Regions from separate parts of the Cohnella cellulosilytica genome, predicted to be linked through region 4. Evidence: riboswitches for the same ligand, from Rfam matches in the RefSeq annotation. Region 4 holds a riboswitch; each other region holds the start of a gene.
The links. A riboswitch is a leader RNA that binds a small molecule or an ion and turns the genes downstream of it on or off. The one in region 4 is predicted to bind cyclic di-GMP.
Positions count from the first base shown of each region.

Region 1 (5,695 bases), on a different contig from region 4:
GTCCAGGCTCATTGGCGGCGGGTACGGCGGAGGAAACCCGGCTCCGGGCGGGCAGGGCCAAGAGGCGCAGAATCCCGATCGAGGCCGGACGGCCGACCCTCAGAACGGGACGGGCTCCCCGGGGGGCGGGGTGAACGAACCGCTTCCGAACGACAAGGAAGTGACGATCCCTTCCAACGAATCGATGACCGGTTACGAGCTCGACGTGCTGAACCTGACCAACGCGGAGCGTCAGAAGGCCGGACTGCAGCCGTTCTCCGGCGATTACACGAGCTTGAACCGCTCGGCGAGAGCCAAGTCGGAAGACATGGCGAAAAACAATTACTTCTCGCACACTTCCCCGACTTACGGAGATCCGTTCGCCATGATGCGCAATTTCGGCGTGCAGTACCAGTCCGCGGGAGAAAATATCGCCAAAGGGCAGCCGACGCCCCAGCAGGTCGTCCAGGCCTGGATGGATTCGCCGGGACACCGCGCCAATATTATGAATTCGTCCTATACGCATATGGGCGTCGGGTATACCGCGAATAACGGCCAGCCTTGCTGGACGCAGCAATTCGTAGCCAAATAAACGAAGCGCTAGAGGGGGTGTCCGCCAGACCGGGAAGGTCGGGGCATCCTTTCTCTGCGCTTGCCGATCAGATCTGCTCCACCAGCATTTCCATCAAATGCCTCGCGCTCTTCGAGAGATGGCGGTCGCGGAGCCACACTACGCCGATCTCGCTGTGGAAATGGGCGTCCGCGATCGCGACTTTCGCAATGCTCGGGGGCGCGAACGAGCGCATGACCGAATTCGGCAGGACGGCCGCGCCGATTCCGGCGGCGACGAGCGAAATGGCGATGGCCACGCTGGAGCACTCGCTGACGATCCGGGGCTCCAGGCCGAATCGCTTGAATTCGTGGAACACCTGCAGGTGCATCCCCGTGGTCCGGTCCGTTTTCAAGGTTAGAAAAGGGAAGCCCGCCAGCTCCTCCATCGTCATCGCACGTTGGCCGGGAGGACACCATTCGCTCGGAAGCAGGGCGACGAACGGGTCGGAGGGCAGCGGGAGAACGGAATAATGCTGCGACTGAAAATCGGATTGGAACGGGAGACGGGTGACGATAAATTCGAGATCGCGGTTCTCCAGCAGCTCTCCGAGCAGGAAGTGGTCTCCTTCCTGGATTTTGAAGGTCACCTGCGGATATTTCTCGGTAAATTTGCGCAGAACAGGAGGGAGCAGGGAGACGCAGGAGACGACGGCTCCGATTGACAGAACGCCCTGCACGCCTTCTCCCAGCTCCTGCACGTAGGTTATCGTATCCTCGAATTGCTTCATCAGGACCAGCGCTCTGTCCCTTAACATTTCGCCCGCCTGGGTGAGCTGCAGCCGCTTGCCGTTGCGGTCGAACAGCACGACGCCGAGCTCCTGCTCGATCAGCTTGAGCTGGCGGCTGAGCGGGGGCTGTTCCATGTTCAGCTGCTTGGCCGCGCGGGTAATCTGACCCTCGTGCGCGATCGCCAGAAAATACCGGAGCTGCCGCATGTCCATCTCGATTCCTCCCATACTCTAAAGGTATGCATCACCGATAAAACAGATATTATCAATATACATCGCACTCTGGTATCATTCAATTATAAAGCGCGTTCAATCAAGGAGGAGACTATTCGGACATGGCACACGCAATCCCGGTAGAACGGACGACCGCATCCAAGGCGAAGCCGGACGCTTCGACGCTCGTTTTCGGCAAGCATTTTACGGACCACATGTTTATTATGGAGTACAATTCGGGCCAAGGATGGCACGATCCCCGCGTCGTTCCTTATCAGCCGATCTCGCTGGACCCGGCCGCCAAGGTGTTCCATTACGGCCAGACCGTCTTCGAGGGCATGAAGGCTTACAAGACGCCGGGAGGACCGGTGCTGCTCTTCCGTCCCTTCAAAAATCTGCAGCGGCTTAACCGCTCCAACGCCCGTCTGAGCATTCCGCCGATCGACGAGGATCTGGCGATGGCCGCTCTGAAGCAGCTGCTCAAGGTCGACGAGGACTGGATTCCGACCGACGAAGGCACGTCGCTGTACATTCGTCCCTTCGTCGTCTCGACGCAGGCGACGCTGGGCGTATCCCCGTCGGAAAGCTACTATTTCATGATCATTCTGTCCCCGGTAGGCTCGTATTACGCGGAAGGCATCAACCCGGTCACCATCTACGTGGAGTCGGAATATGTGCGCGCGGTTACCGGCGGGGTGGGGAACGCCAAGACCGGCGGCAACTATGCGGCGGGACTTAAAGCTCAGGAGGAAGCCTCCGGCAAAGGCTATTCCCAAGTGCTCTGGCTGGACGGCGTGCACCGCAAATATATCGAAGAGGTCGGCAGCATGAACGTCTTCTTCAAAGTCGCCGGCAAGGTCGTCACGCCGGCGCTGAACGGAAGCATTCTGGACGGCGTTACGCGGGATTCCGTTATCCAGGTGCTGAAGCATTGGGGCGTGGAAGTCGAGGAGAGAACGATTTCGATCGACGAGCTGGTCGAGGCGTATCGGAAAGGGACATTGGAGGAAGCGTTCGGCACCGGAACGGCCGCCGTCATTTCTCCGATCGGGGAACTGAACTGGCAGGGCGACAAGCTGACGCTGAACGGGGGACGGACGGGGCCTCTGTCGGCCAGAGTGTACGACTTCATGACCGGCATCCAAAGAGGCGCGATCGAGGATCCGTTCGGGTGGGTCGTGAAGCTGGAATAGGCCGGCACGCGATAAATCTCTTGAAATTGTTGCGACTATAGACTTATAATTGATATCGAAGCGTGACGTAAATAGGCGGAGATATTCATTTGTTCTAGTTAAATATACATCGAGGAGACGCACACACGAAAAGGCAAACCCTTCGAAAGAAGGGGACGCAAAGCTATGGGCCTAAAGAACTCCCCAGTTCAATGGCTGCCAGGCCGCCGAATGGAGCGTTAAGGCACCTTCCCATTCGGGAGGTGTCTTTTTTGTTGTCGAGAGGTGTTGAGCTTGAAGAGGCAAATATCCGAAGCCGAGCTGAAGAAGCTGATCCATCAATTGGACATCGACAGCGAAGGCAGGGAAGCGGACGATGACGCCTTGTCGGTGTCCGGCGAGCCGGACGGGAACGGGCAGGGCCCCGCGCGGGACGGAACGATACGGATTCGCAACCAGCAAATCTACGTTCAGGACCCCGCTGCCGGCGGAGAATACGCTGTCATTTATCCGATGAGCCCCGTCCGGCTGTTCGTTAACGACGAGGAAGTCGTATGGGAAGCTCCCGTACGGGCCTCGGACAAAATCGTCTGGAAAGTGGAAGAGCAGCCGCTGTTCGAGATTACCGTCTCGGAGGACAAGCTGTTTGCTTATCTGCGGCTGTTCGCGACGGAGCGATACGCGGCCAGAATTGTCGACGACGGCCCCGAGCGGAGGGTGACCGTCCGGGCGGAGGACGACGAGAGCATCGTGCTGAAGACCGTCCAGCTCGCCGACGTGGTGGCGAAGCTGGAGGCGATGTCGATCAAATCGCGGATCGAGTTCGCCGCCATCCAGCAGGAGCTGCTCCGGCCCACGTTCGAGCCGATCGTCGTGGCCAGCGGCAAAGCTCCCGCGGATGGGGAAGACGCCAGGCTGGAAATTTACTTCGACCAGCAGGTGCGGAGCGAGTTTTTCGAGGTCGAGGGCGCGATCGATTTCCGCAATCACCTGCGGATTCCGACCGTGCAGAAGGGCGATCTGATGGCCCGCAAAATTCCGATGGTGGACGGCACCGCCGGGTACGACGTTCTGGGCAACGTGACGCTGCCGACGCCTCCCAAGGACTTGTTTATTCTGGCCAAGCCGAACGTGGAGCTCACTCCGGAAGGCCAGGTGATCGCGCGCAAGCAGGGACGGCCCCGAATTACGGGCGGGAAAATCAAGACGTTCGACGTCTCGACCTCGTACGTCGTATCGGGCAACGTGGACATCTCGACGGGCAACATCGTTTTCTCCGGAGACGTGATCGTCTGCGGGGACGTTACCGACAATATGATCGTCGAGTCGCTGGGCAACGTCTATGTATACGGGAATGTGTTCAATTCCACGATTACGGCGACGGGCAGCATTAACGTACGGGGCAACGTCATTTCGAGCCGGCTGTATTCGGGTTACTTCGGCGTGCTGTTCAATCGCCTCTACCATACGTCGAAGCAGCTGTGCGATTCGATCGAGAAGCTGCTCGAGGCGTCCAGGCTGCTGGAGGGCGCGCTTGAAGCGAAGCGTCAGCCGGTCCGCTTCGGCCAGATCGTGCAGCTGCTGCTGGAGACGAAGATGAAGGACATTCTTCCGGCGATCAAGGAGCTGCAATCCGTCATCTCGAACATACGCAACATTCGGCAGACGGAATACGAGAAGCTGAAAGAGATTTCGGAAATCTTCACGAAGCCGACGCAGCTGATCGAGTCGGCGACCCGGGAGTTCGTGCAAGGCTTTCTCGCGCTGCTGCAGGACACCCACGGAGAGGTGGCGCGAATGCAGGAGGAGCAGGTGGAGATCAGCATCAACCAATGTCAGGGAAGCGAGCTGAAATCCAACGGCGACATCGTCATTCATCGGGACGGCGTGCTGCTCTGCGAGCTGTACTCGGCCCGGAACATCGTGTTCCTCGCGACTCAGGCGATCTGCCGCGGATCGCGGCTCGACGCCGGCGACAGCATCCGGGCGATCACCGTCGGAGGCCAGACCGGAGCGATATCGGTGCTTAAGGCCAGGCGCAAAGTGCAGGTGGAGAAGATGTATTCCGGGCGGGTGTGCGTCGGAAGGTATTGCAAGGATATTTTCGAACCGATCGGGCAGACGGTGTTCGACATTCCGGCTTTGAAGAGACATAACGGATCGGATGACGCGAGGCAAACCTAAAGATAAGCAGATGGTGGGATAAACATGCTGGGGAGTCAAATGAAGGCCTACATCGGAAAAAGAGTCAACCGCAACATCTACAACGAGAGCGGAACGTTGATCGTTCCCGTCTCGCGCGTGCTGACGGATCGCGATATTCGGCTGCTCGCGAGACAAGGCGTTACCCTGTGCGAGCAGGACGTGGAGGCGGTGTCGATCGTTTATCTGATCGAGTCCGCGATCCGGGAAGTGCGGGAGCTGTTCGAATTCGCGAAGCAGACCGACCGAATCCCGTTCGCGCGGGTTCGCGACAAGGTGGTTCCGCTGATTCTGGAGCTTAGCAATCATCCGGATCTGAACCAGACCTTTCGTTATCTGGAAACCTATGACGAATATGTCTATCGCCACAGCGTAGCCGTGGCGCTCTTGTCGAGGCTGATCGGCAAGGTCAAGGGATTCGACGAGGCGCAGCTGACGGAGCTGACGATCGCGGGTTTCCTTCACGACATCGGCAAATCCAAAGTTCCCGGAGCCATTCTGAACAAGCCCGGAAGATTGACGGAAGAAGAGTTCCGCATCGTGAAGGAGCATACGGTGTTCGGCTATGAAATTCTGAAACGCTCGGAGGGGGTGCCCGATCGTCACGCTTACGTAGCGCTGCAGCATCACGAACGCGAGGACGGCAGCGGTTATCCGCTGGGGCTCAAAGGAGACGGGATCGATCAGTTCAGCAAAATCGTCGCCGTGGCCGACGTGTTCCATGCGATGATGTCCAAACGGGTATACAAAAGTCCGCTCCCGCTCTGTCAGGTGCTGAAGGAGCTGGCG
Region 1 is NZ_JBHMDN010000010.1:296,653-302,347, reverse strand. It holds gene ACFFT4_RS07440 (CAP domain-containing protein) at 1-571, shown strand, start outside; gene ACFFT4_RS07435 (LysR family transcriptional regulator) at 639-1,532, opposite strand; gene ACFFT4_RS07430 (branched-chain amino acid aminotransferase) at 1,655-2,725, shown strand; cyclic di-GMP riboswitch class I at 2,848-2,936, shown strand; gene ACFFT4_RS07425 (flagellar assembly protein A) at 2,999-4,888, shown strand; gene ACFFT4_RS07420 (HD-GYP domain-containing protein) at 4,913-5,695, shown strand, end outside.
Region 1: it holds a riboswitch for cyclic di-GMP, as region 4 does, so the genes downstream of both, ACFFT4_RS07425 (flagellar assembly protein A) here and ACFFT4_RS20240 (transglutaminase domain-containing protein) in region 4, are expected to answer to the same signal.

Region 2 (5,695 bases), on a different contig from region 4:
ATGCGCCAAGGCGAACGACAGAACGCGCACGATGGGCGTCGCGCTCAGCCCGTGCACGCTGCCGCAGACGGGCAAGCCCGCGTTCGAGCTGGCCGACGACGAGATGGAGATCGGCCTCGGCATTCACGGCGAGCCGGGGATGGAGCGCGGCAAGCTGGCGACGGCCGACGAGGTGGCCGAGCGGCTGCTGGGCGCTATTCTGGGCGAGCTGGAGCTGAGCAGGGGCGACCGGGTAGCCGTGCTGGTAAACGGACTCGGCTCAACGACGATGATGGAGCTGTTTATCGTCTTCCGCAAAGCGGCGGCTATATTGACGGAACGTGGGGTAAGCATTCATCGTTCGTACGTCGGGGAGTATGTGACTTCGATGGAGATGGGCGGGTGCTCGATTACGGTCATGAAGCTGGACGAGGAGCTGGAGAAGCTGATCGATCATCCGGCGGATTGTTCCGCTTTTACGCAAGCCTAACGGAGGAAGGGGAGAGGGCATGAACTTGACCGCGGAGGAATGGAAGCGGATCTGGCTGGAAATCGGGGAACGAATCGAAGAGAAAAAGGATGAACTGTGCGATCTGGACCGCGTCATCGGCGACGGCGATCACGGCATCTCCATGGCCATCGGCTGGCAGGCGATTCGGGACGATCTGCTGCGGATGGAGAAGGAAAAGGATTTGGGCGCGCTGCTGCGGTCCGTCTCCCGCACGTTTCTGAACGCGGTCGGCGCATCCGTCGGGCCGCTGTACGGCACCGCCTTTTTGCGGGGGAGCGCCGTGCTGGCCGGCAAGGAGGCGGCGAGCGCCGAAGACGCGCAGCGGTTCTGGATCGCCGCGGTCGGCGGCATTCAGCAGATGGGGAAGGCGCAGATCGGGGACAAGACGATGCTGGATACTTGGATTCCGATCGCCGAATCTCTCGGCGCGTCGCTGGAGGCGGGAGAAGCGTGGGAGACGGCGCTGGACAAGGCGGCGGAGGCCGGCCGGCGCGGGATGGAATCGACCCGCGATCTGGTCTCGCGAATCGGCCGTTCGGGCCGGCTGGGCGAACGCTCCAAAGGACATATCGATCCGGGAGCGGCGTCGGCCTTCGTCATCTTCTCCGCCTTCGTCGACGGATGCAAAAGACGGAAGGGAGCGACTTCGCAATGAGCAGAGGTACGATCGTGATTTTGCAGGAGCTGGCCGCCGAGACGATGGAACGCATCCGCGCCGCCGCGCCCGGGTGGGAAGTCGTCGGGGGAGAGGCGGGGGCGAACGGGCTGGCCCGTCTCGGCGATGCGGAGATCGTCTGCGGCTGGCATCCGGAGGTTGCGGAGCGATGTCTGGGCGAAGACGCCCGGCTTCGTTGGCTGCAGGTGTGGGGCGCGGGCGTGGACAGGCTGCCGCTGGACCGGCTCGACCGCGCCGGGGTAACGGTGACGACGGCCAGCGGCGTTCACCCGAACCCGGTGTCGGAGACGGCGTTCGCCATGATGCTCGCCTTCAGCCGCGGGCTGCATACGGCCGTTCGCAACCAGACGAGAAGCGCCTGGCTGTCGGCCGGGAGCCTGAGCGAGATTCACGGCAAGACGCTCGGCATCGTCGGCGTCGGCGTGATCGGCGCGGAAATCGCCAAGCTGGCCAAGGCGTTCGACATGCGGGTGATGGGCCTTCGCCGCTCGGGCGAGCCGGCTTCGCACGTTGACTGGATGAGCGATATGCGCGGCCTGAACGAGCTGCTGCGGGAAAGCGACTATGTCGTGGCCATTATGCCGCTGACCGCCGAGACGCGCCATCTATTCGGGCGGGAGCAGTTTGCCGCGATGAAGCGAACGGCGTATTTCATCAACGTCAGCCGGGGCGGGACGACGGATACGGAGGCGCTGATGGCGGCGCTGCGGACGGGCGAGGTCGCCGGAGCGGGTCTGGATGTCTTCGAGCAGGAGCCGCTGCCGGCCGACCATCCCCTGTGGACGATGGATAACGTCATTGTGACGCCCCATAACGGCGGGGTGACGGACCGGTATCAGGAACGGGCGGCGGATATTTTCCTCGCCAACCTGGCGGATTACGTGCAAGATCGGCCGCCGGCGCTTAATCGCGTCGATCCGGCCCGACAATATTAAGCGAACGAGGGGAACCGAATGCTTAAGCTAGCGGAAAGGCTCGGCACGCACGAATCGGCGCTGTGGACGCTGTGCAAGCAAATGGGCGTGAATTACGGGGTGGCCGCGCTGCCGCCGGAGCAGAACGGCCTGAAGCCTTGGGACTATCTGAATCTAATGCAGATGAAAACCCGCTACGAGAATGCCGGCCTCCGGATCGAGGTGATCGAATCCCGTCCTCCCGCGAACCTCATCAAGCTCGGCAAGCCGGGACGCGACGAGGAGATCGCGACCGTGCAGGAGCTGATCGTCAACATGGGCAAGCTGGGCATTCCGGTCTGGTGCTACGATTTCATGGCCGACTTCAACTGGCTGCGAACGTCGACCGCGACCCGGACGCGCGGGGGAGCGCTCGTCTCCAGCTACGACCATTCTCTTGTCGCCGACGCGCCGTATTCGGAAAACGCGCCGGTCAGCGAAGACGAATTGTGGTCGAACCTAAAATACTATCTGGAGGCGATCGTGCCGGTGGCTGAGAAAGCCAAGGTCAAGCTCGCCCTGCACCCGGACGATCCGCCGATCTCGCCCATCCGCGGGATGTCGCGCATTGTGACGAGCGCCGACGCGCTGCAGCGGGCCGTCGATCTGGTGCCGAGCGAGTACAGCGGCATCTGTCTGTGCCAAGGCGTGCTGTCGGCCGCGGGCGAGGACATCCCGGCTACGATTCGCAGATTCGCGAAGCAGGACAAGCTGTTCTTCGTCCACTTCCGGGATACGAGAGGCACGCCCGAACGCTTCGAGGAGACGTTCCACGACGACGGGATGACCGACATGTACGAATGCATTCGAACCTATGCCGAGGTCGGCTTCGACGGCCCTCTTCGTCCCGACCACGTCCCGACGATGGCGGGCGAGGAGAACGGCAATCCCGGCTACGAGACGCTGGGCCGCCTGTTCGCCGTCGGCTACATTAAAGGGCTGATGGACGGAGTGTATCGAAAATGATATTCTCGTTACAGATTACGGCCGAGAGCGAGTGATATTTGATGATCATTAAAATCGCACAGGGAAAGGGTGAAGGATAAACCAAAGAGGAGGCAAACCTTTGTACAATCCGTTGGAGCTGATGAGCATCCAAGCCGAAGTGCTCTATGTTCACGATCGCGATGGACGCATCACAACGATTAATGAGCCTGCAAACCAGCCTGCACCTCGTTTTTTCTGGGGGCACACCGGGTCCGGCAGCATTGTCAGATTCCGGAGCGATACGCCGGAACGCTTAATTCATGACGTTCAACAACTGATGAGCCGGAATGAGCCAACCGAGCAGCTTGCTCCTGTCATTCGGGCATTGGAGAAGGACAGAGGAATTAAAAGCTTATGGACGGGTCCGGCCTTTGTATTCCCGAAAGTCGTAAAGGATTGCACAGACGCCGCGTTGGTCACCGATGACAACAAATCCAGCTTAGAAGCGGGGTTTCCATCTCTATTAAAGGAACTGAAGCTTCGGGAGCCTTGTTTTATGGTGACGGAAAACGGCATGGCCGTATCCGTCTGTTTCAGCGCAAGAAGCAGCGATAAAGCGGCAGAGGCCGGAGTCGAGACATTGGCGGATTATCGGGGCAAGGGATACGCGACGCGCGTAACGTCCGCATGGGCTCAAGCGATACGCCGGTCCCGGAGGCTCCCTTTATACAGTACATCATGGGACAATTATTCTTCCCAGTCTGTTGCTAAACGTCTTTGTCTTCATCTCTATGGAACCGATATTTCCATTTATTAAGGTTAGACTTCCCATCCCGCGTCTCATAAAAAAGCCTGCTGCCAACTTCGGCCGCAGGTTTTTTTCGTATACGTTTTATCGCGATTATTCCAATTCGCTAGCGACGAGGGGATCATCCCTCCTGTGTCGCCTTTTTGAGTTGCGAACATGCAGGAACAACGGAAAAATAAGGAGTGATATACTAGAACAACCAGACCATTATTCTAAGAACTGTAGTTCTGTTGTTTTACTGTCTCGTATGTCGAAAGTATGAATAATTGAAAAAAATGAGTAGAACATAATAGGAAAATGGTGTAAACTGTCTGAATATAAGGGCAATTATTCCTATTTAATCACAAAGTTACAAAGATTTATAGCCATGCGAACTGAAAAAGGCAAACCTGATCGAAAGACAGGGACGCAAAGCCACGGACCTAAGGTATCGAATGAAATCGATTGCTATGGCCGCCGGGTTGCCCGCTCTCAGGCTTTTTTTGCGTTCTTTTAATTCCAAATCTATCTATCTGAGGGAGAATGTGAGATGAAGGGTTCGTTTGTTTCCATAGTCGCCAAAATTTTATGCTTTGCCTTGCTTACACAAATCTTCGTTCTCACATGGGGAGGGCATCCGGTCCAAGCCTCTTCGATGTTGCCCGATATCCATATTCAATTTGGGGGAGGTTCAACCGCCGCCGGAGATACGCCTATACCGGATTACGGAGAAATTTATGGAGAGAGAAACGGGCATACGTACGGGTGGAACTTTGATCATACTTCCTTCTCGGTAAACGAAGCTGTCTACGGGCCCTCTACGTTGGATTCATCGATTATTGTTCAACCCGGAGGACAATGGGAGATTGAACTGCCTTCCGGAAGCTACGAGGTTGAAGTCAGTGTCGGCAATTCCGTCTACGGGAGCATGAACACGCTCCGTGTAGAAGATGTGGTGTTCTGGGATCAATTGGCTCTTCCGGCTGGAAATTACGAGACGGCAAAAAATCGAGTCCAAGTGTCGGACGGCAGACTAAGCGTGGCAGCTGATCCAGTCAGTGCTTCTACCTCCATTCGCTCCATAACGATTGCAAAAGTCGTTCCGGTTATCCGTCAAATGTCTCTGCCCAATATCGGGTTGCCAGCGGTGCAAAATAAACAACCCGGAGACACGATCCTATTATCGGGCCGACAGAGTAACGAACATAATGCCATTCCTGCTATTAAGGTCCAGGGGTTGGGACAGGCGATCAATACCTACCTGAATGCTCAATTAAGTTCTATGGAGCAACTCATCTCGACGATGGAAATGCAAGCTTCAACCTGCACAGGATGCAGCGCAGGCGATCTGGAATCGGCTATTGCCGGGAGTCCTGACGAACAAATCGTGATGAAGACGGGACATCTGAATCTGGACAACTCGGCTACGTTCGGATCACCGGACAAACCCGTATTTTTGATTGCGGAAGGGATCAATACAAACCGGGATTTAACGCTTACCGTTTATGGAGTATTGGCCATTAAGGGCAACTTAAACGCGAATACAAACCTGACTATGAACATCCTTGCGCCGCAGTCGTCAGGATCGTCAATTCGAGGCGATCTGTGGATCGGCGGGACGCTCCATTTGAATAATGATTCGGCCGTAGAGGTGTCAGGCGATTTCATGGCAGGCAGCCTGATCTACAACAATGGTCAATTGAACGTACGGGCCGATCGCGTTCTGGTTTCCAATCAATTGCACATTAATACCAAGGTGGATATGAATGTCACCCAGGAAATGGTTGTCGGCAACCTGGTATCCAATAACCAAACGGCGAACATCCGGGTCAACTCGGGAGATTTATTCATTCGCGACGATA
Region 2 is NZ_JBHMDN010000006.1:135,808-141,502, forward strand. It holds gene ACFFT4_RS02865 (dihydroxyacetone kinase subunit DhaK) at 1-469, shown strand, start outside; gene dhaL (dihydroxyacetone kinase subunit DhaL) at 489-1,145, shown strand; gene ACFFT4_RS02875 (D-2-hydroxyacid dehydrogenase) at 1,142-2,101, shown strand; gene ACFFT4_RS02880 (mannonate dehydratase) at 2,120-3,085, shown strand; gene ACFFT4_RS02885 (GNAT family N-acetyltransferase) at 3,186-3,863, shown strand; cyclic di-GMP riboswitch class I at 4,227-4,323, shown strand; gene ACFFT4_RS02890 (fibronectin type III domain-containing protein) at 4,384-5,695, shown strand, end outside.
Region 2: it holds a riboswitch for cyclic di-GMP, as region 4 does, so the genes downstream of both, ACFFT4_RS02890 (fibronectin type III domain-containing protein) here and ACFFT4_RS20240 (transglutaminase domain-containing protein) in region 4, are expected to answer to the same signal.

Region 3 (5,695 bases), on a different contig from region 4:
GCCGCGGCAGCTCCCCTGCCAGTATCGAAAATCTTCGCGCCGAATACGAGCGTTTTCGCGATTTTTTGTCCGTTTCACCCTTTATGGAGCGGGAAAACTGATTATTAAGACCGGGGTCTTATAAAAATAAGTAAAAAAGTCCTTGAAAATATACGAAAAATAACTAGAATGAAGTCTTTCGGCGGATATCTGGTTGTCGGAAAAAGCGGCGATATGGTAAAATCAAACATGCCTGCCGCATTTTTTTATTCAGCCCTTTTATGAAAAGGTGAATGCCTTGGGAATCCAATGGATCGATTTTATCCTTTTTTTGATGCTTTTTCTGCTATTCATCGGCGTTATCGCCGTTAACAGAATTACGACGACGCATAAAGTGTATTTGGCTTTTCATTTTATCATGATGCTGTGGCCGCTCGGACAGTTCGCGGTCAAGCTGACGGATTTTCCCAACGTTCAACTGTTTTTCATCAATTTATCCTTCGTGGCCTTGGGAATGCTTGGCCCGGGGTGGTTATTCTTCGTTTTTTTCCTCGCGAATCGAACGACCCAGTTGAAAGGGAGCCGGGTTCTGCTGTATATTGGCCCGGCGGTCGTCTGCATCGCGGCGGCGATGTGGAACCCGGGCAAGCTGTTCATGGCCCCGGTCGTCGACGGCTATACCGAACGGGAATACGGCCCGCTGCTGTGGCTGCTCGTCCTCGTTCAATTCGCTTACCTTTTCGTCGCCCTGCTGAATATGTTTCACGCTCTGAGGAGCGTAACGTCCGTGAATCAGCGCAAGCAGCTTGCAACCGCTTTAATCGGCATGTTCGTACTGACGGGGCTCGGGCTGCTCGACGTATTCGTGAACGTATTGCTGGTCGAGTGGCTGCCGGTCGTTCCGGGCCTGCTCTCGATGGGCATTTTACTGTCGGATCTCTGCTTCGTCATCGCGATTTATCGGTTTGGCATGCTGGATATTTTGAGCATGGCCCAACGGGATATTTTCGAGCATATGACCACCGGCGTTATCGTCGTGGACGAGAACGGCAAAGTGCTGGAAGTGAACCGGGGCGCTTCGCCGCTCGTGCAAGTCGCCAAAGGCGAGACGTTCGAGATGGAGAAGTTTCTGGGCCCTTTGCAGGTGCAGGGGGAAGTCTACGAATTTCTGTACCGCTACAATCATCATCCCCAAGAGAAGCTGCAGATGGAATTTTCGCTTCAGGACTCGTCGGGCAGGCACGTGTCGATTCAAATATCGCCCGTCCTGGACAGCCGCAGAACGCTGCTCGGGCGGATTATTACCTTCCACGACGTCTCGGAGCTGCGCAAGCTGGTCGTGGAGATGAATCGCAAAAACGAGGCGCTGCACGAGCGAAACCTGGAATTGATCACGATACAGGAAGAATTGTTCCGCGTGAACCAGAAGCTGGAGCAGATGGCCGTCACCGACGGGCTGACCGGGTGCTTCAACCGCAGGTATCTGATGCAGCAATTGGAGCACGAAGTGCTGCTGAACATGAGGTATCAAATTCCGTTCGCCATTTTCTTGTTCGATATCGATTACTTTAAGCAAATTAACGATAAATACGGCCATCTTGTCGGCGACGAGGTGCTTCGCAGCACGGCGGAGATCGTTCGTTCGATGCTGCGGCGGACGGATATTCTGGCAAGATACGGAGGAGAGGAGTTCACCGTCTACCTGCCCCATACGAACCGGGAGCAGGCGGAGCTGCTGGCGGAGCGAATCATGCTCGCCGTCGGGGAGAACCAGGTGCAGGCCGGACCGGATAAAGTGGGCGTCACGATCAGCATGGGCGTGCTGTCCGAATCCAGCGACAACTTGAAATTCACCGATCCCAAGGAATATTTGCGAGAGGTATTCTCCAGCGCGGACGCCGCTCTGTACAAGGCCAAAAATGAAGGCCGCAACCGCGTCGTCATGGTGCGCTGACCGGGGCGGGGCTTGGCGGAGACGCAAAAAACATATGACGGAAAGTTAGCGAATATGGTACAATTATTCCAGCGGAAAACGGATTGCGATAAACGCAAACTTGCTGAAAAGCAAGGACGCAAAGCCACAGGGTCTAATGTCCAGCGGACGATGACAGCCTGGCTGCCGATAATCCTACAGGGATGATTCAGGCGAAACGGGCTGCTCCGATAGAGTTGCCTGTTTTTTTATATCCGACTTAAGCAAAATGGCGGGAAGGTGGTTGCGCGGAGATGTCGCATACCGAAGACAATAGAGCCGCATTAACCGAACTGGACAGAGATTTGCTGCCCTTAAACGTGCTTCTGCACTGTCGGACCGTCGTAGAAGGAAAAAATTTCGTCACGACCGGCGTCATGACCCATGTGGAAGGAGAATTGTTCGAGGTCGAGCTTCCCGAATTCGAGCAATTCGAGCTGGGAGAGCCGGTAAAGATGACCGTATATTCGCCGGCGGGAATCCAGTCGATGTCGTCCATCGTGTTCGCGAAATACGAAGGGGCCATCGCGATTCTCCAGCCCCCCGAGCTGCAGAAAAGATTCAAGGAAAGGCGGGAGTACCCCCGGGTCGAAATCGAGGGGAACGCCTTGGTCGTCCGCGTCCTGGGCGATTCCGGGGCGGGACGGGAACTCCAGAACTCGGAAAGCCTTACGATTCACGATATCAGCATATCCGGAATCAGCTTTTCCGGTCCGGACGCGCCGCATTTCGCCGCAAAGTCGAGGCTGAGAGCGACGATCGAAATCGGGATCACCTTCGACTGCGAGCTGGAAATCGTGCGCAGGGAAAGGCAGGAGGACCGGATCTATTGCGGGGCCAAAATGCACGTGCTCGAGCCCGAGATGCTGCGCCCGCTGCGCGCGCTTATCTTGCGCCAGCAGGTTCAGAAAAACGCCGACGCCCGCCGCGCCCTGGGCAAGAAACGTTAATATTATCGGGAGAACGCCAAGAACAAGGGTTGGACCAGCCGCTAACGGCGTCCAACCCTTGTTGTCGATTCAACCGCCGAACGCGTCCCGGAAAGCTTGCGTCAGCTTGACGCGATCGACGTCCCACAGCTCCGCGATGTCGGCGCTGACCTCCTCGTCCCACCAATCGGCAAGCTTCTTGCGGTTGCTTTTATTTTCCGAGATCCACATCAGATTGCCGATCACCCGCTTGAAATACAGCTCCTCGGCCTCCCGGACGAGCGGGGCGGGGATGTGCCGCTTCAGCCTTTTGACGGTCCGGTACAGCTCGTTCGAGCATGCCCGGCGGATGCTGCGCGGCGAAGGCAGCGGGGAGGCATGTTTTTCCTGAAACATTTTCATCGGCTACGCCTGCCTTTCTCTCCCATACCCTATGCAGGAGAAAAAGGGGCGGTTACCGCGAGCGCGAAGTTATTGGACGACGAGATAGCCGACCATCGGTCCGCCGCTTTTCGGATCGGAATGCGTCTGGCAGACGATGGTGTAGATGCCGGCTTCCTTCGGAGTGAAATTGACGACGGTCGTTTTGCCTTTGCTGATGGTGCCCTTGATGTCGAAGCCTTCGATGACGAACGGATGGGACTGGCCGTTGATGCCGGTAATGCGCAGCTCGACGGGCACGCCTTTTTTGGCGACGACGGTGCCGGGGTAGAACAGGTAGGTTTCCAGCTTTTTGCCGTTGTCTCCCTGAGCCGTGAATTCTCCTGTCGTCAAATACAGAATCTGCTTGGCCGTCTCGTCGCCCGCAGGCGCGATGGCGGGTTTGGATTGCTGCCAACCGATATACGCGCCGGCCAAAATGACGAGCGCCGCGATAATGGCGTACAGCTGGATTTTCTTGCGGTTAAGGATGACGATTTTATTCATGCCGCTCTCTCCTCTTCAACTTTGTCCACCTACTCGAAGTCTATGCCGGGGCCCGTCCGCTCATGACAAGCCTGCAACGATTTTGCGGGAACGCCGTATAACTGGAAGGCGGCTGCGGGGCTGTGCTAGAATGAAGACGGTTGTCCGAGGAGCGGAAGGATTTAACAATGGGGAAGAAAGCGGGTTGGAAACGATGATGGACACGCTGCACGAATGGTTGGCGCAATTGCTGGCCTGGGTCGAGAGCTTGGGGTATTGGGGCATTATTATCGGTTTGGCGATCGAAGTGATTCCGAGCGAGATCGTATTGGGGTATGCCGGCTATCTGGTCTATCAGGACATTATTTCTTTCCCGGTTGCCGTCGTCTGCGGAACGATCGGCGCCATTTTGCAGCAGTGGCTGCTCTACGCGATCGGCCGCTACGGGGGGAGGCCGTTCCTGAACCGGTTCGGCAAGTATTTGCACTTGAAGTCCAAGCATATCGATCTGGCGGAAAAATGGTTCGAGAAATACGGGCCGATTATCGTATTTACGGGGCGGTTCGTGCCGGTCATGCGCCAGGTCGTATCGATTCCCGCGGGGATGGCGCGCATGAATCTGTGGAAATTCACCTGGCTGACGATTCTGGCTTCCATTCCGTGGTCGATCCTGTTCGTATGGCTGGGGTCTTCGCTCGGCGAGAACTGGGAGAAGATCGACGAGAAGGCGGCTCCTTACGTGCAGCCCGTTATTCTGATCGCCATCGCGCTGCTTGTGGTCTTTTTTCTCGTCCAATATTTGCGTAAAAGAGGCAAAAGCATCTAAAATAAAGATACTACGGAACGAGAGGAGTTTATTCGAATGAGCCAACTGATCGCCAGCAAATTACATAAGGGGTTGTCCCCCAGCCAATTTATCGAAGGTATGACGAAAAATCGGGAGACGTTCGAGTCCTGGCTGGAACGGTTCGAATGGCATACGGCCGAGCTGGAGGAATTTTACGAGTCGCTCAACAACCGCGACGACCTGCGCTGCATGATTTTGGCGGCGGACTGGTGCGGCGACGTCGTGCGCAACGTTCCGGTCGTATTCAAAGCGATGGAGAAAGCGGGCATCCCGACAGAGGTGCTGATCATGGAGGAAAACCTCGACTTGATGGATCAGCATTTGACGATGGGCGGCCGTGCCATCCCGGTCGTGCTGTTCATCGACACCGGCGGTCATCTGCTCGGCAAGTGGGGCGCGCGTCCGAAATACGTGCAGGAACCGATGAATAAATTCAAGGCGGAAAATACGGACCGCGAAGCGCCGGATTACCAGGAGAAGCTGAACGCGGCGAGACAGGAAATCGGACGCCGCTACGGAGAAGACAACGCCTATCAGAAGGTCATTCTGGAGGAAATCCGCGACGTTCTGTCCGGAGTGTGAGGAACGCCGCACGATGCTGACTTTTCAAAGATTCGCGCTTGGAGCGCTGCAGACGAACGCCTACGTCGTCATTAACGAAGATAGAACGCACGCAGTAATCATCGACCCCGGAACGGCTGACGGAGCGCTGATGCGCAAGCTGGACGGTCTGAAGGTCGAAGCGATTTTGCTGACGCATGCTCATTTCGATCATATCGGCGGGGTAGGGGAGCTGCGCAAAAAATACGGCTGCCCGGTCTATCTGCATCCCGCCGAGCGGGATTGGCTGACCGACGCGGGGAAGAACGGCTCGGCGCGCTGGGCCGACGTTACTCCGCCGATCGTAACGGAGCCGGCCGAGCACGCCCTGGCCGACGGCCAGAAGCTGGAGCTGATCGGGACGACCTTCGAGGTAAGGCATACGCCGGGCCATTCGCCGGGCAGCGTCGGCTTCCTCGTCGGCGACCTGCTGTTCGCGGGCGACGCGCTGTTCCGGCGGTC
Region 3 is NZ_JBHMDN010000032.1:42,793-48,487, forward strand. It holds gene ACFFT4_RS22350 (class I SAM-dependent methyltransferase) at 1-101, shown strand, start outside; gene ACFFT4_RS22355 (histidine kinase N-terminal 7TM domain-containing diguanylate cyclase) at 278-1,933, shown strand; cyclic di-GMP riboswitch class I at 2,017-2,103, shown strand; gene ACFFT4_RS22360 (PilZ domain-containing protein) at 2,206-2,901, shown strand; gene ACFFT4_RS22365 (dehydrogenase) at 2,971-3,282, opposite strand; gene ACFFT4_RS22370 (cupredoxin domain-containing protein) at 3,352-3,807, opposite strand; gene uptA (undecaprenyl phosphate transporter UptA) at 4,001-4,612, shown strand; gene ACFFT4_RS22380 (thioredoxin family protein) at 4,649-5,215, shown strand; gene ACFFT4_RS22385 (MBL fold metallo-hydrolase) at 5,229-5,695, shown strand, end outside.
Region 3: it holds a riboswitch for cyclic di-GMP, as region 4 does, so the genes downstream of both, ACFFT4_RS22360 (PilZ domain-containing protein) here and ACFFT4_RS20240 (transglutaminase domain-containing protein) in region 4, are expected to answer to the same signal.

Region 4 (5,695 bases):
GTATCGGTTCCTACTGCCGGGGTTAAGGTCGAGAAGACAGCGAGCGCGCTGCAGGTTGCTAAAGATGCTGTAAACATGATGATCGACTATATCGTCAAGATCACGAACATCGGCAGCTACGATCTGACCAATCTCAAGATTAACGACTCGAAGTTCGGATCGATCCCGAATATTCCGTCGCTGCTGGTCGGAGAGACCAAAGAAATTGTATATACCTATCTGGTAAAAGCTTCGGATCAGAGCGGGACCCGGGTTGTTAACCAAGTCGGGGTAGAACCGGACGAAGTGCCCGAGGTTACGGATGAACATGAAATTCCTGTCGTTATCGTTCCGGTAGGTTCTATTGGCAACTACGTCTGGTTTGACGAAAATGAGAATGGTCTGCAGGACGCTAGCGAGAACGGAATCAACGGAATCACAGTGAAATTGTTTAACGATACGGGAGTTCAAATCGCTCAAACATTCACTAGGGATCATGAGGGCAAAAAAGGATTTTATCTGTTCCCAGGTCTGCCGCAGGGTAATTACAAGGTGCAATTCATTATACCTGACGATTATGGCGTAACCACGGCAGAAGCAGATGGAACGGATTCGACCAATGATTCCAATACGACGGATAACGAGGGAATAACCTCTATCATTCCAATCGGCGGCTCCGATCCCGATTCCGTATGGGACGATCTTACGATTGACCTTGGACTGGTTCCGCGCGGAGAGATCGGCAACTATGTGTGGTTGGACCGCAACAGAGACGGCATTCAGAATGATGCGGATTCCGACGGAGTAAACGGTATTGAAGTGGAGCTGTACAAGGATAGCAAATCGGGAACGCCAATCGCGACTGCGATAACCCAAACCAAAGACGGAAAGCCAGGCTACTACCTGTTTGACAACCTGCTGGCCGGTACGTATTATGTGAAATTCATTGTCCCTGTTGATTACACCAAGACTACAGCAGGCGTTGGCGCCGACGACAAGGATTCCGACCCGACAGACAATGACGGTTTCACGGATCAGATTGTGATTGGCGGCGCGCCCGGATCGCCGGATTGGGTAGATCATACGATCGATCTCGGTTTGATTGCGAACGGGGCTATCGGCAACTATGTGTGGTTGGACAGCAATTCCAACGGCAAACAAGATGAAAACCAAAACTATGGCGTAAACGGAATTACGGTCAAATTGTACGATAAGGACAAAAATCCGCTTGCTGAAACAAAAACGAAATCCGACAATTCCGGAAAACCGGGCTACTACCTGTTTGATCACTTGGTAGGTGGGGATTATTACGTTGAATTCCTCATTCCAAGCCGATATAAACTGACGAAAGCAGAGGAAGCCGGAGTAGATCCCGAGCAGGATTCCAACCAACTGACCAAAGGCTTCACCGCCGTGATTACGATTGGCGATGGTGTCGGTCAAGTGTGGGAGGATCTCAGCATTGACGTTGGGTTAATCTACGTCCCAAGCTCCGGAGGAGGCTGGACGCCTGATCCGGGACCGTCGGAGACGCCGCAGCCGACGGAGGAGCCGAAGCCGACCGAGACGCCGGGGCCGACGGAAGATCCGGAGCCTTCGGAGACGCCAGGCCCGTCGGAGACCCCGGGACCTTCCGAGACTCCGCAGCCGAGCAAGCCGATCGAGAAGGTAGAAGAGAAAACGACGAACGAGAAGCCGGTCGAAGGAACAACGGAAGTTCCTAAAGGCGGCAAAGTTAAAGTCGGAGAAGAACCGAAGCATGGCACGGTTACGATCACGCCGGACGGCAAATGGAAATATACGCCGGACAAAGACTACAAAGGCAAAGATTCCTTTACCATCATCGTGATCGATTCGGAAGGCAATGAACAGGAAATTCTCGTCGAGATCGACGTGGACGATGTTCCACTCGGCGGGGTAGACGCCGGAGGCAAGGCTCCGGGCAAAGCATTGCCGAAAACCGGGGAAGACAGCCCGCTGCCGCTGCAAATCGCGGGTCTGGCGCTTATTGCTGCGGGAGTGATCTTCCTGAACCGCAAAAGAATTTCCCTTATCAAGAAAAAATAGAGAATAGAGTAAGAGATAGAGAACAGAGATAAATTCTACTAAACCTGCCAAGATTATTGGCAGGTTTTTCTTGCTTTTTCGACGGAATTTCGCTATAATTTACTTAATTAAAGCAAGCTCGATAACGGCAAACCTGTCGAAAGACAGCGACGCAAAGCTAGAGGGTCTTCCCTTCCCATGGAAGGATGATAGCCAGCTACCGAAAGACTGGGCTTTTTTTGTTTTATTCGGACAAGCTTCACGATAACGGCAAACCTGTCGAAAGGCAGGGACGCAAAGCTAAAGGGCCTTCTCTTCCGCGAGGAATGGCAGCCAGCTACCGAAAGGAGTTTGGGGTTTATGTTTAAACCTGCCAGGTTGCTGTTAACGATTTTCATTCTCTTCGCTGCGGTTCCGACTCTCGCTTTTGCAAGCGCGGGAGCGAACAAAGCGGCATTAGATACGAGCGCATTGACCAAGGGCACGATCGGCATTCGCCTGGCGAGCAAGCCGACTGTGGATATGAAAGCGAAAATATCGAAGAACGGAACCAGCTACACTTACACGCTGAACACGTCCGCGGATGGACAGATCGTATGGCTGCCGCTGCAGATGGGGAACGGGCAATACGAGGTTATGGTGCTCGAGCGAGTTACCGGCAACAAGTATCGTGTGAATCTCACGGAGAAAATCAGCGTAACCGTTAAAAATACGCCCGATGTGTTCTTGAATTCCACCTTATCGATCGCCTGGGAGAACGCGGGCAAGACGCTGGCCAAGACGAAGCAATTGACCAAGAGCGCCGCGACCGACGAACAGAAGGCGAAAGCGATCTACGAATATATCGTTCGCAATGTCAGCTACGACAAAGATTTGGCTCGCAAGATCACCTCGGATTACGTTCCCGACATCGACGGTACGCTCGCTTCGGGCAAAGCCATCTGCTACGGCTACGCCACCTTGTACGCGGCAATGCTGCGCAGCGAGGGCATTCCGGCCAAGCTGGTTATGGGAAAATCGAATTTGGTCGACGAATATCATGCGTGGAACGAGGTTTATCTGAACGGGAAATGGGTCGTCGTCGATACGACGGTGGACGCGGGGTTGAGCAAAGGCGACAAGAAAGCAGCGTTCGCGAAAAAGGCAAGCGACTATGCAGCCGCTAAATATTATTGATTAAACTTCGAAGCGTCCGGAATCGTCAAAGATTCCGGACGCTTTTTTTTTTTTTTTTTGTGTTTGCAGAGAGGCTTCAACCTTGATCTTCAACCCGTTCGGCGCGAACGATGAGGCGGTGCGTCGGATTCACGAGCGGGTCGCATGTGATTAAGGTGAGGGTGGCTTTGTCCCCGTCGTTGTCCAGCACGGACAGGTCGGTTGGAAGCACGACTTTAATGTCGGTCACTTGATAGACGAAGCTGTCGTTTCTCGTACGGATGTCGATCCGGTCGCCGATGTCCACTTCGTTAAGCCGGTTGAACATTCGTCCTTTCGTACGGGCGCGGTGGGCTGCGACGGCCGCGTTGCCGATCTCGCCAAGCGGCGCGGTTTCCGTCATGTGACCGGCTCCGACCTTCATCGTCTGCGTCGTCGCCCCTTCCAGAATCGGCAGCTTCAGCTCGATTTTATCAATTTCGATAATTCCGATCGTCCGCTCATCCATCAGCTCTTCGGGAGTTTCGGACGGCTCGGGTTCTTCCGTTCCTGTCTGCTCCAGGCCTGCGTCAAGTACATGGGAGAGCCGGCTGTACTCGCTTTGAATATCGTAAGAGCGGGCGGGCTCGACGGGTGACAAGGATTGCTCCAATTGCTGCAAAATTCGCTGCTGTTCCCGATCCTGCAAATACTCGCGAACCGTCGGGAAGGCCAGCAGGGCGAGGCCGGCTGCGATCAGAACGTAGGCGGCGATTTTCGTGACGGCTGTTCCGGTTAGTTTCATAGATTTACCATCTGCCTTTACCTGTACAGGGTGCGTTCAACCTGAAATAATAAACTATCGGGCTGAACAAAATCTGTACAACGAGGCAATAAAATTTGCGTTCCTCTCGAAAAAGTTTAGAAATTGTTCAGCAAAGCGTGGTAAAATGATGATGTCTATTTTATTGGTACTTTATACCTATTAACAATAGGTAATTTGCTTCAATTTTTGGAAACGGGATTTAAGAGAGGTTTGATTCTAATGAATAGATCTGTACATAGCCGGATTCGGAGTTGGCTGGGGATCGCGCTGCTTATTGCCATGCTCTCCGCCTTGGCGACGGGATGCGGAATGTTTGGAGAGGAGACCGACGAGCAGAAGCCTTCGCCAGAAGCATCCGTCATCGAGAAATACAGCGGACCGATGAGCAAGGTTCTGCCTTTCGTATATACGGCGAAGAAAGAGCTGTCGCTTACGTTTAACGGAATGAGCGACGACGTTACGATGGACAAGCTGCTGGACGAGCTGGACAAGTACGGCATTACGGCGACTTTTTTTCTACCGGGCATGCGCGTCGCGGAAGAGCCGGACATTGCGAAGAAAATCATAGCCAGGGGACATGAGATCGAGAACAATACGCTAAACCGTCTGGACATGTCCAAGCTCGATTACGGGCAAGTGGACAAGGAAATCCGTCTCAGCAACGAAATTATCGAGAGAGAGACGGGGATCGTTCCGCGATACGTTCGGACGCGTTCGGGCGACTATACCGACGATATCCGATTGGCCGCCGCTCACAACGAAATGGAAGCCGTAGTCGTCTACAGCCTGTTTCTTCACAATTGGCAGGCGGAGAGCGATCAGGAGAAGGAGCTGTACATCAGGAAATATATAACCCGAGGCGGGATTATTTCCATTGATGTCGAAGAGAACAGCTCGCTTATTGAAGATATCGCGTTCGCGGCGAAAGCGGCGGAAGAGGTGGGATACAGCTTCATTCCATTGGGACAGTTGATCGCGGACGGCGGAGAACGGAAGCCGTTGGAGCAAATCGAAGGCTACGACGCCGTCCGGGTCAATCCCGATTACGAGAACGCGAAATACAATTTGATCTACAATGTCGTGACGGACGAGAAAAAAATTGCCCTGACTTTCGACGACTGGGGAACCGACTATACGGTAACTAAAATATTGGATACTCTGGCCCGGTTCAATATTAAGGCAACCTTTTTCCTGCGGGCCAAAGGCACGGAGGGCAATCCGAATTTGGCAAGAGCGATGATCGAGGAAGGACACGATGTAGCGAACCATACCTACACCCACCCCGTCATTACGACGTTAACCCCCGAGCAATTGCAGAAGGATGTCGTTAAAGCCCATCAAGTGATTACGGAAGCGATTCAGCAGAAGCCGACGATGCTGTTCCGGCCGCCTACCGGGGAGATCGACGACAAGAGCGCCAAAATCGTTTCGGCGATCGGATTTCCGAACATTGCATTGTACGATGTAACGACGTTTGACTGGGATGCGAGCAACAGCGCGAAAGATATTGTGAACAAGGTGATGGAGAAGACGGATAAAGGGAGCATTATTCTGCTTCACATGCTCGATGATATTCATACGGTCGAAGCTCTTCCCACAGTCATCGAACGGTTGCAAAAATCGGGTTTCACATTCGTTAAAATGGCGGATTTAATAGGATTGCAGCAATAGACGATTCGGGACTACGGGAGAGAACGGAAAATGCAGGAA
Region 4 is NZ_JBHMDN010000028.1:105,782-111,476, reverse strand. It holds gene ACFFT4_RS20245 (SdrD B-like domain-containing protein) at 1-2,046, shown strand, start outside; cyclic di-GMP riboswitch class I at 2,163-2,250, shown strand; cyclic di-GMP riboswitch class I at 2,285-2,370, shown strand; gene ACFFT4_RS20240 (transglutaminase domain-containing protein) at 2,386-3,201, shown strand; gene ACFFT4_RS20235 (class D sortase) at 3,278-3,964, opposite strand; gene ACFFT4_RS20230 (polysaccharide deacetylase family protein) at 4,205-5,656, shown strand; gene ACFFT4_RS20225 (nucleotide sugar dehydrogenase) at 5,687-5,695, shown strand, end outside.